DNA from 2 places in the Neorhizobium sp. IRS_2294 genome. Region 1 is predicted to be linked to the other one. Evidence: riboswitches for the same ligand, from Rfam matches in the RefSeq annotation. Region 1 holds a riboswitch; the other holds the start of a gene.
What was found. A riboswitch is a leader RNA that binds a small molecule or an ion and turns the genes downstream of it on or off. The one in region 1 is predicted to bind cobalamin.

Region 1 (4,411 bases):
CGTGTGCCAGGCGACGCGGTCGCCGAACACCGCAAGCGCCGGCTGCTCGCCGGTCGACCATGCGCCCTTGATGAACTGCACGATGCCGACACGGCGGTTGTGGCCAAGCGTGCGCAAAGCCAGCCCGAAGGCCGCCGTCGATTTGCCCTTGCCGGAGCCGGTATGAACCATGAGGAGACCCTTCTCGACGGTCTTTTCCGCGACTTCGGCATCCTGAACCGCCTTGCGGTTCTCCATCTTGGCGCGGTGGCGCTGCTCGGTGGTCTGATCGATTTCCTTCAACGGACTGCAAGCTCCTTGGACGTGGTCGAAATTTCCTCACCAGCACGAAAACGCTCGCGGAGGACGCCGGAAAGCGCGCCGAGAACGGCCCAGAAGACGAGGTTCGTTGCGTAGACGGCATTGACGAACCGCGCATGCAGGTCCATCGGCACCGCGGTGTCATGGCTCGGCGGCAGCGGTGCGCCGATGATGTGCGGAGCAACGAGCAGGACGACCGCCAAAGCCGCAAGAAGGGCGGAACGGGTATAGGCAAGCAGGCCAAGGGCCAGGGCAGTGCAGACGGCTGTCGCAATCCACCAGATCTGGCGCGGGCCGAGCTCAGCGACGGGCATGCCCGGAAGTTCCGGCGGCAGACCGAGGCCGGGTGCAAGACTGACGGTGAGGAACCCGGCAATGCCGAACATCAACCCGCCGCGCCACCCGCCAAACCCGCCGAGTGCTTCGGCGATGGCGATGGCAACCAGCGCAAAACCGATTGCCGACAGAGCATTGGCCGCTGCAGTGTAGGCAAAGCGCTCGAGCCCGTCGGCCGGCGCCCATGCCTCTTCGGCGTGATCGTGCGCAGCGGAAGCCGGTGCTGCAGTGCCTGCGGCCGTATCCGGAGCTGTGCCATGGCTATGTCCAGCGCCGTTGCCGCCGGCGTGTTCATAGGTCTCCGCTGCGAGAATAAGCGGCACGACGGAAAAGCTTTGCATCACGGTCATCAGGAGCCCGGACAAAAGCCCTGCGATCACCGCCGTGAGGACGATGTTTCGAAACAGCGACATTTAAGGAATTCCTCTTAGTGGCAGGGAAAGGCCAGCGAGTGGCGCGTATCGTGAGCCGCATTGTGCACAGCCTCGATATGCGAAAAGCCGACAAAGCCGACGATGAACAGGCCGAGTATGGCTGTCATGCCAAGAGGAATGATTTTCGATGCGGAAACGCTGGCTGCACCGGCAGCAGAGTTCGTAACCATGGACGTCGTCTTTCTGCCCTCCACCCGAGGGCTTTCACTGTGCCTATCGTCTCCGGCAGGTCTCCTGGCTCGCGGATCGAACGCCTCTGACCCGCCTTCCCGGATGTCTCCAGTGGCATGTTGAGCAGAGACTTTCCGCTTACAGTTGCGGGGGCAGCCGCGGGTTTGACGTCAAGATATCGTCGCACCGCATTCCCTTCGATGAGCCCTCTCGGGCACCAAAGACGTGATCACTATAGACGGTTTCCCCAGACGGGCAATCGGCTTTGCAACATTGACACTGCCCTGCGACAAGGCTTAGGTGACTGCGATACGGTCCCTTGCCGGCAACGGTAGGGGCTAAGAGAGAATGCGGTGCGAACCCGGGATCGTCTTTAAGATTCCATGGTTCAATGCCGCGGCTGCCCCCGCAACTGTAAGCGGCGAGCCATCCTGCCACTATGGCCACTGGAGAAATCCGGGAAGGCAGGCGGATGGTGACGACCCGCGAGCCAGGAGACCTGCCGTTCGAAAACGTGCCTTTCCGGGCGGGGTGCTCCGGAAAAGCTTCTTTCACTCTGCAGGATAGGCTTGCCTTCCTGTCGTGCACCCCGATGTTATTGACTTGGGCGGTAGTGCGACACGATGGTGATTGACGAACGAAAAGACGAGCGCGACGCGGCCGCAGACGGCCTTGCCGGCGAGCCGGATGTGACGATTTTCGTCTGCACCAATTGTCGCGAGGCATCCGACAGCGAAGCGCGCCCGGGCATCGTCCTGATGGACGCCCTTCGCGAGGCTGCCGCCGGCAAGCCGCTTTCCGTCAAACCCGTCACCTGCCTTGCCAACTGCGAAAAAGGCCCAAGTGCTGCCTTCAACCATCGCTCCGGCTGGTCCTATGTCTTTGGTCATCTGTCGCTCGACACGGTCGAGGACATCTTGGTCGGCGCGATGATGCTGGCTGACGACGAGCGCGGTTTACTTCCCCTTCGCGGCCGCCCCATGTGCCTTCGCGGCAAGGGCATGACGGCCCGCATTCCACCATTCCAGCACCACGAGGACCTGCCTTCATGAGCGTTTCATTCGACCGCGTTCCCTGCACCGTGATCACCGGGTTTCTCGGTGCCGGCAAGACGACGCTGATCCGTCACCTGATCGAAAACCTCAAGGGCAAGCAGCTCGCGATCATCGTCAACGAGTTCGGCGATGTCGGCATCGATGGCGACGTGTTGAAGAGCTGCGGCATCGAAAGCTGCCCTGATGACAACATCATCGAACTTGCCAACGGCTGCATCTGCTGCACCGTCGCCGATGATTTCGTTCCGGCGATCGACCAGATCCTGGCCCGCGAACCGCGCGTGGACCACATCCTCATCGAAACCTCCGGCCTTGCCCTGCCGAAGCCTCTCGTCCAGGCCTTCCAGTGGCCGGATGTGAAGGCCCGCGTCACCGTCGATGCCGTCATTGCCGTGGTGGATGGTCTGGCGCTCGCCCAAGGCCGCGTTGCCGACGATCACGAGGCACTGGAAGCGCAGCGCAGCCAGGATAGCTCGATCGACCACGACGACCCGGTCGAGGAAGTGTTCGAGGACCAGATCGCCTGCGCCGACATGATCGTGCTGACCAAGACCGACCTTCTCGACCAGGCGTCGCTTGCCGCCGCCAAGGGCCGCGTCCAGGCGCATCTGCCGCGGGCCGTCAAGATCGTGCCCGCCGCAAACGGCGCCGTTGATCCGAGCGTACTGATCGGTCTCGGCCTTGCCGTCGAGGATGATATCGAAAACCGCAAGACCCATCATGACGACGAGCTTGACCACGATCACGACGATTTCGACAGTTTCGTCATCGATATTCCAGCCGTTGCCGATGCGGACGAACTCGCTGCCCGCATTTCGGCCACAGCGGAGGCGGAAAACGTGTTGCGCATCAAGGGTTTTGTCGACGTTGCGAACAAGCCGATGCGCCTTCAGGTGCAGGCGGTCGGTTCGCGCGTGAACCATTATTTCGACCGCGCCTGGGGTGCAGGCGAGACCCGACAGAGCCGCCTCGTCGTGATCGGCGAAAAGGGCATGGACCGTGCGGCGATCGAAAAGATGCTGGCGGCGTAAGAGGGTTTTAGAAGGAAAAGGATGCATATTCTCGCCACCACCTCGTCGTCGCTCGACGACCTGATCGAGCCGGTCGACCTCAACCAGTCGCCGGCAGATGTGGTGGTGCTGTCTTTTTCCGGCAGCGACCTGAACGGCATTGCAGCGGGTTGGAGCGATGGCAAGGCGAGCCTCTGCCTCACCAATATCTCCGACCTGCGCCATCCGATGTCCGTCGACCTGTGGCTCGAAAAGACCGCAGCCCATGCGCGCTTTATCCTCGTACGCATTCTCGGCGGCTATGATCGCTGGGCCTACGGCGCCGATCAGCTGTCGCGGCTGGCGAAGCGCAAGAAGATCCCGCTCGCGATGCTGCCGGGCGAATGCAGCATCAGCGACGACCGCCTGGCCGCTGCCTCCACCGTGCCCGATGCGACGCTGATGGACGTTCTCGCCTTCTTCCGCGAAGGCGGGCCGGACAATATGCAGCTTCTGGCGCGCCGGCTGGATGCGCTGGCAAGCGGCGATACGCAAAGCTTGCAGACCGCGACGCCGATGCCGAAGCGGGGCTTCTACAAGCCCGGCCACGGCATCTCGACCGCCGATGAGCTTACTGCTGGTTTCCCGCCCGATGCGCAGCGGCTGCCGATCCTGTTCTATCGCTCCACGTTGCTTGCCAATGATGCGGCACCGATCAACGCGATGTATGAGGCACTGGCTGCCCGCGGCTTCGCACCGATGCCGATGTTCGTCGGCGGCTTGAAGGATACAGAAACCATCGGCTTTGTCGAACAGGCGATCGCAGAGCTCGATCCGGCCGCCATTCTCACCACGACCGCCTTTGCAAGTGCGACTTACGACAACGGCGACACGATTTTCGACCGCTCAGGGATTCCCGTATTCCAGCTGGTCACCGCAACGACACGACGCGACGGATGGGCGGAAGGCCGCCGCGGCCTCAACCCTTCCGACCTTGCCATGCATGTCGTGCTGCCGGAACTGGATGGCCGTATCCTTGCCGGCGCGATCTCGTTCAAGGCCGGCGACAAGACGGCCGATCTCGTCAACCAGCCAGAACCGGACCGGATCGAACACGTCGCAGACC
Region 2 (4,411 bases), 830 kb from region 1:
GAGGTTCTGATCGATGAACTCGGACGGCGTTCCTATACGACGTCGATCGCCTACGGCCCGACGATCGGCAAGAATATCGCGCTCGCCTATCTGCCCTGGTCGCATTGCCAGGTCGGCCGGAAACTGACGGTGGATTATTTCAACGAGGCCTTCCCGGTGGAAGTCGCAGCGGTCGGTTACAAGCCGCTCTACGACCCTGAAAATCTCAAGCCGAGAAGCTGACCGGCTTCGGGTCTGACAAACAAAAAACGCTCCGCGGATGTCCACGGAGCGTTTTTTTATTGGCTGAGACTGATCTTAGTACTGCGCAGTCGGGGACGAAGAGCCCTGCTGGTTGCCGTTGAGGCCGGTTGCGACGACCGACACGCGGAACTTGCCGTCGAGGTTCTTGTCGAAGATCGCGCCGACGACGATGTCGGCCTCGGCTTCGACTTCGTCACGGATGCGGCTCGCAGCTTCATCGACTTCGAACAGTGTCATGTCGGTACCGCCTGAGATCGAGATGAGCACGCCCTTGGCGCCCTTCATCGAGATGTCGTCGAGCAGCGGATTGGCGATGGCGGCTTCGGCGGCGATCAGCGCGCGGCCATCGCCGGAAGCTTCGCCGGTTCCCATCATCGCACGACCCATGCCCTTCATCACCGATTTCACGTCGGCGAAGTCGAGGTTGATCAGGCCTTCCTTGACAATCAGGTCGGTGATGCAGCTGACGCCGGAAAACAGCACGCGGTCCGCGATCATGAACGCGTCGGCAAAGCTGGTCTTGGCGTCGGCAATGCGAAACAGGTTCTGGTTCGGAATGACGATGACCGTATCGGCGGCTTCACGCAGGGCTTCGATACCCTCGTTGGCCGTCTTCATGCGGCGGTGTCCTTCGAACGAGAAGGGTTTTGTGACAACCGCGACCGTCAGGATGCCGGCAGAGCGTGCTGCGCGTGCAATCGCGGGGGCCGCACCCGTTCCGGTGCCGCCGCCCATGCCGGCGGTGACGAAACACATGTGCGAGCCGGCGAGATGATCCATGATCTCGTCGATCGATTCTTCAGCCGCCGCGCGGCCGATATCCGGCAGCGATCCCGCACCGAGACCTTCGGTCACCTGCGCACCCAGCTGAATGCGGCGCGACGCCTTGGATGTCGCCAGAACCTGGGCATCCGTATTGGCGGCGATGAATTCCACGCCGTGGAGATTTTCCGTGATCATGTTGTTGATCGCGTTACCGCCACCGCCTCCGACACCGATCACGGTTATCTGCGGTTTCAATTCGGTCAAGCCGCTCTTAATATCCGTCATCTTCGTCTCCTTCAGCTCCTTCCGGTCGTCCCATACCAGAAGGACGGCGAATCGCCCCGCAGGCTATCTGTCCGCAAGGTCATAGACCAGAGCGCTGTCAGGCCAAAGAGGCAGGAGTAGGGTGAGGGCGATGTCATCGCGATTTAATGTACAGCATCCCTGAATTGAGCGCCTCACAAAGGTCGCGACCAATCCAAAATAGACCGTTGCGTAAATTGGTATGTTATACTATTACACTCTGCAACGGCAGAGATCGCGCGGGGATCGCTCTGGACAAGCACCGGCGTGTTCCCTATCAGTTGGGGCGCTACGGTTCTGCAATCGCAGATGAAAAGGGAATGCGGTGAGGCTTTCGGGCCAAGTCCGCGACTGCCCTCGCAACTGTAAGCGGCGAGCCAGCCATCGATACCACTGATCATCCGATCGGGAAGGCGATGGAAGGCGTTCGAGCCGCAAGTCAGGAGACCTGCCGTGGCATGGACAACCAACACCGGACGAGGGGTTCCGGCAGGGAGATGATTATGTCGCAAGCAATGCGCTCGTGCGCCATGTCGACGTCGAGCCGCGATGCGGCTTCAGGTCGTCCTGCCCTTTTTTCCGATCATTAAAGGACAGGACATGAAATCAGGGCTTATCGCCGCCTTAGTTGCGGCACTTCCCACATTGGCGTTTGCAGCACCGACCAGCTACCCGCTGACGATCGAGAATTGCGGTCGCCCCGTCACGTTCGACAAGGCGCCCGAGAAGATCGTCTCGATCGGGCAGGGCATGACCGAAGTGCTTTATTCGCTCGGGTTGGCCGAGAAGGTGGCGGGCACTGCCGTCTGGGTCGGGCCGGTGCTTACGCCCTATGCCGGGGTGGACGCGAAGATAAAACGGCTTGCCGACAACGACCCGAGCTTTGAATCGGTCGTCAGTCTCGAACCGGATCTGGTCGCTGCCGAGTTCGAGTGGCATGTTGGGCCTATGGGATCGGTCGGCAAGCGCGAGCAGTTTTCCGATCTCGGCATCAACACCTATGTCTCGCCCGCCGATTGCGTCGCGAAGACCAATGCCGATGGCGGTGACGGCGTTCGCAACGAACTGTTCAAGATGGACCTGATCTACCGCGAGATTTCAGAGCTCTCGAAGATCTTCGATGTCGAGGACAAGGGCACCGCTCTGATCGCAGACCTGAAACAGCGCGAAGCCGCAGCCGTCGCATCGATCAAGGGCGCGGAGATCAAGAACCTGCCGATCGTCTTCTGGTATTCCAGCAAGGAAACCAAGGGCGATGCCTTTATAGCCGGCAAGAACAGCGCACCGGCTTATATCCTTGAGACGATCGGCGCCCGCAATGTGGTGACGACGGAAGAAGAATGGCCGCTGGTCGGCTGGGAAACGATCGCTGAGGCCAACCCCTCCGTCATCGTCGTCGCAACGATGGACCGTCGCCGCTATGCCGCCGACGATCCGGCCGTGAAGATCAAATTTCTGGAGACCGATCCCGTCGTCAGCCAGCTGGACGCGGTCAAGAACAGACGTTTCGTGCTGATGGATGCCCAGTCGATGAACCCGACGATCCGCACGATCGAGGGCATCGAGACGCTCGCCCGGGGCATCCAGTCCTTTGGCCTCGCGAATTAAGGTGCGGCAGGTGATCACGCATTCCGCTCGTTCCGCCTTCGTCGATATGGCGGGTGCGCTCGACCAGTTCAGGCATCTCCCGTGAGGCGATCCCGTATCGGACGCTGGGCGCTGGGTGCCGCGGGCGTGTTCCTGGTGCTCTCAGCGCTTCTCGTCGCCATCGTTGCCGGGGTGGCGATCGGTGAGATGACCATTCCCATGGAGACGACGATTGCGGCGGTGACGAACCGGCTCGGCTTTACGGCCGTGGCCTTGCCGCGCATCCAGGAAGCGGTGATCTGGGATTATCGCCTGTCGCGGTCGCTGGTCGCGGCATTCTGCGGCGCCGGACTGGCGCTGTCGGGGGCGATCCTGCAGTCGCTCCTGCGGAACTCGCTTGCCGAACCCTATGTTCTCGGCATTTCGGCCGGAGCCTCGACGGGTGCTGTCAGCGTCATGCTGCTTGGGTTTGGGGCGGGCGCAATCTCGCTTTCCGCCGGAGCTTTTGCCGGCGCGCTGATCGCCTTTATCTTCGTGGTGATGCTGTCGAGCGGACGCCAGACGGCGGACCGGACAATTCTTGCGGGCGTTGCCGCCTCGCAATTGTTCAATGCGCTCACCTCCTACATTGTCTCGACGTCTGCCAATGCCGAACAGGCGCGCAGCGTGATGTTCTGGCTGCTCGGCAGCCTTGCCGGCGTCCGCTGGCCGGAGGTGACGCTCGCCGCATCGGTCGTGACGGTCGGGCTCATCGTCTGCATCTGGCATGCGCGGGCGCTCGATGCGTTTACCTTCGGCGAGGATGCGGCGCGTTCGCTCGGCATCGCGGTCCGGCGGGTCCGCGTGGTGCTGCTGCTTGTCACGGCGCTGATGACGGCGACGATCGTCAGCATGGTGGGTGCGATCGGCTTTGTCGGTCTCGTCATTCCGCATGCGGCACGGTTTATCGTCGGTCCCGGCCACATCCGGCTTCTGCCTGCCTGTGCGCTGATTGGAGCGCTTTTCATGGTGCTCGCCGATATCGTGTCGCGCATCGTCATCGCACCGCAGATCCTGCCGATCGGGGTGGTGACGGCGCTGGTCGGCGTTCCCTTCTTCTGCGTCATTCTCTACCGGGCGAGGAGGGTCGCATGACAACCGATACCGTCTCCGCCCCGGTCTTGGCCGCCAGTGCGGTCCGCTGGCTCGCCGGGCGCAAGGTGATCGTCGATGGCGTCACGGTTTCGGTCGATGAGGGCCGGACGCTCGGGTTGATCGGACCCAATGGTTCCGGCAAGTCGTCGCTGATCCGTCTGCTCGCCGGTCTGAGGCCACCCGCCGCCGGCAATGTCACGCTGGATGGCAAGCCGATGAGCGGTTTCGGACGGCGCGAGCTCGCGCGCCGGGTTTCGGTGGTCGAACAGCATTCCGCAACCGAGGCGAATGTCACGGTTATCGACGTGGTCCGGCTTGGACGCACGCCATACCGGTCGGCGCTGTCGCCATGGACGCAAGAGGACGACCGGATCGTGAC

Region 2: linked by a shared signal. The riboswitch ahead of ACQY1K_RS12640 (ABC transporter substrate-binding protein) and the one ahead of ACQY1K_RS16560 (DUF1636 family protein) in region 1 are both predicted to bind cobalamin.

Annotation. Positions count from the first base shown of each region.
Region 1 covers NZ_CP191439.1:3,436,100-3,440,510, forward strand. Annotated here, with positions in the region: gene cobO (cob(I)yrinic acid a,c-diamide adenosyltransferase) at 1-282, opposite strand, end outside; gene ACQY1K_RS16550 (CbtA family protein) at 279-1,049, opposite strand; gene ACQY1K_RS16555 (CbtB domain-containing protein) at 1,064-1,240, opposite strand; cobalamin riboswitch at 1,278-1,478, opposite strand; cobalamin riboswitch at 1,536-1,762, shown strand; gene ACQY1K_RS16560 (DUF1636 family protein) at 1,865-2,293, shown strand; gene cobW (cobalamin biosynthesis protein CobW) at 2,290-3,327, shown strand; gene cobN (cobaltochelatase subunit CobN) at 3,349-4,411, shown strand, end outside.
Region 2 covers NZ_CP191439.1:2,611,012-2,615,422, reverse strand. Annotated here, with positions in the region: gene ACQY1K_RS12650 (GcvT family protein) at 1-222, shown strand, start outside; gene ftsZ (cell division protein FtsZ) at 298-1,293, opposite strand; cobalamin riboswitch at 1,587-1,781, shown strand; gene ACQY1K_RS12640 (ABC transporter substrate-binding protein) at 1,912-2,919, shown strand; gene ACQY1K_RS12635 (FecCD family ABC transporter permease) at 3,001-4,032, shown strand; gene ACQY1K_RS12630 (ABC transporter ATP-binding protein) at 4,029-4,411, shown strand, end outside.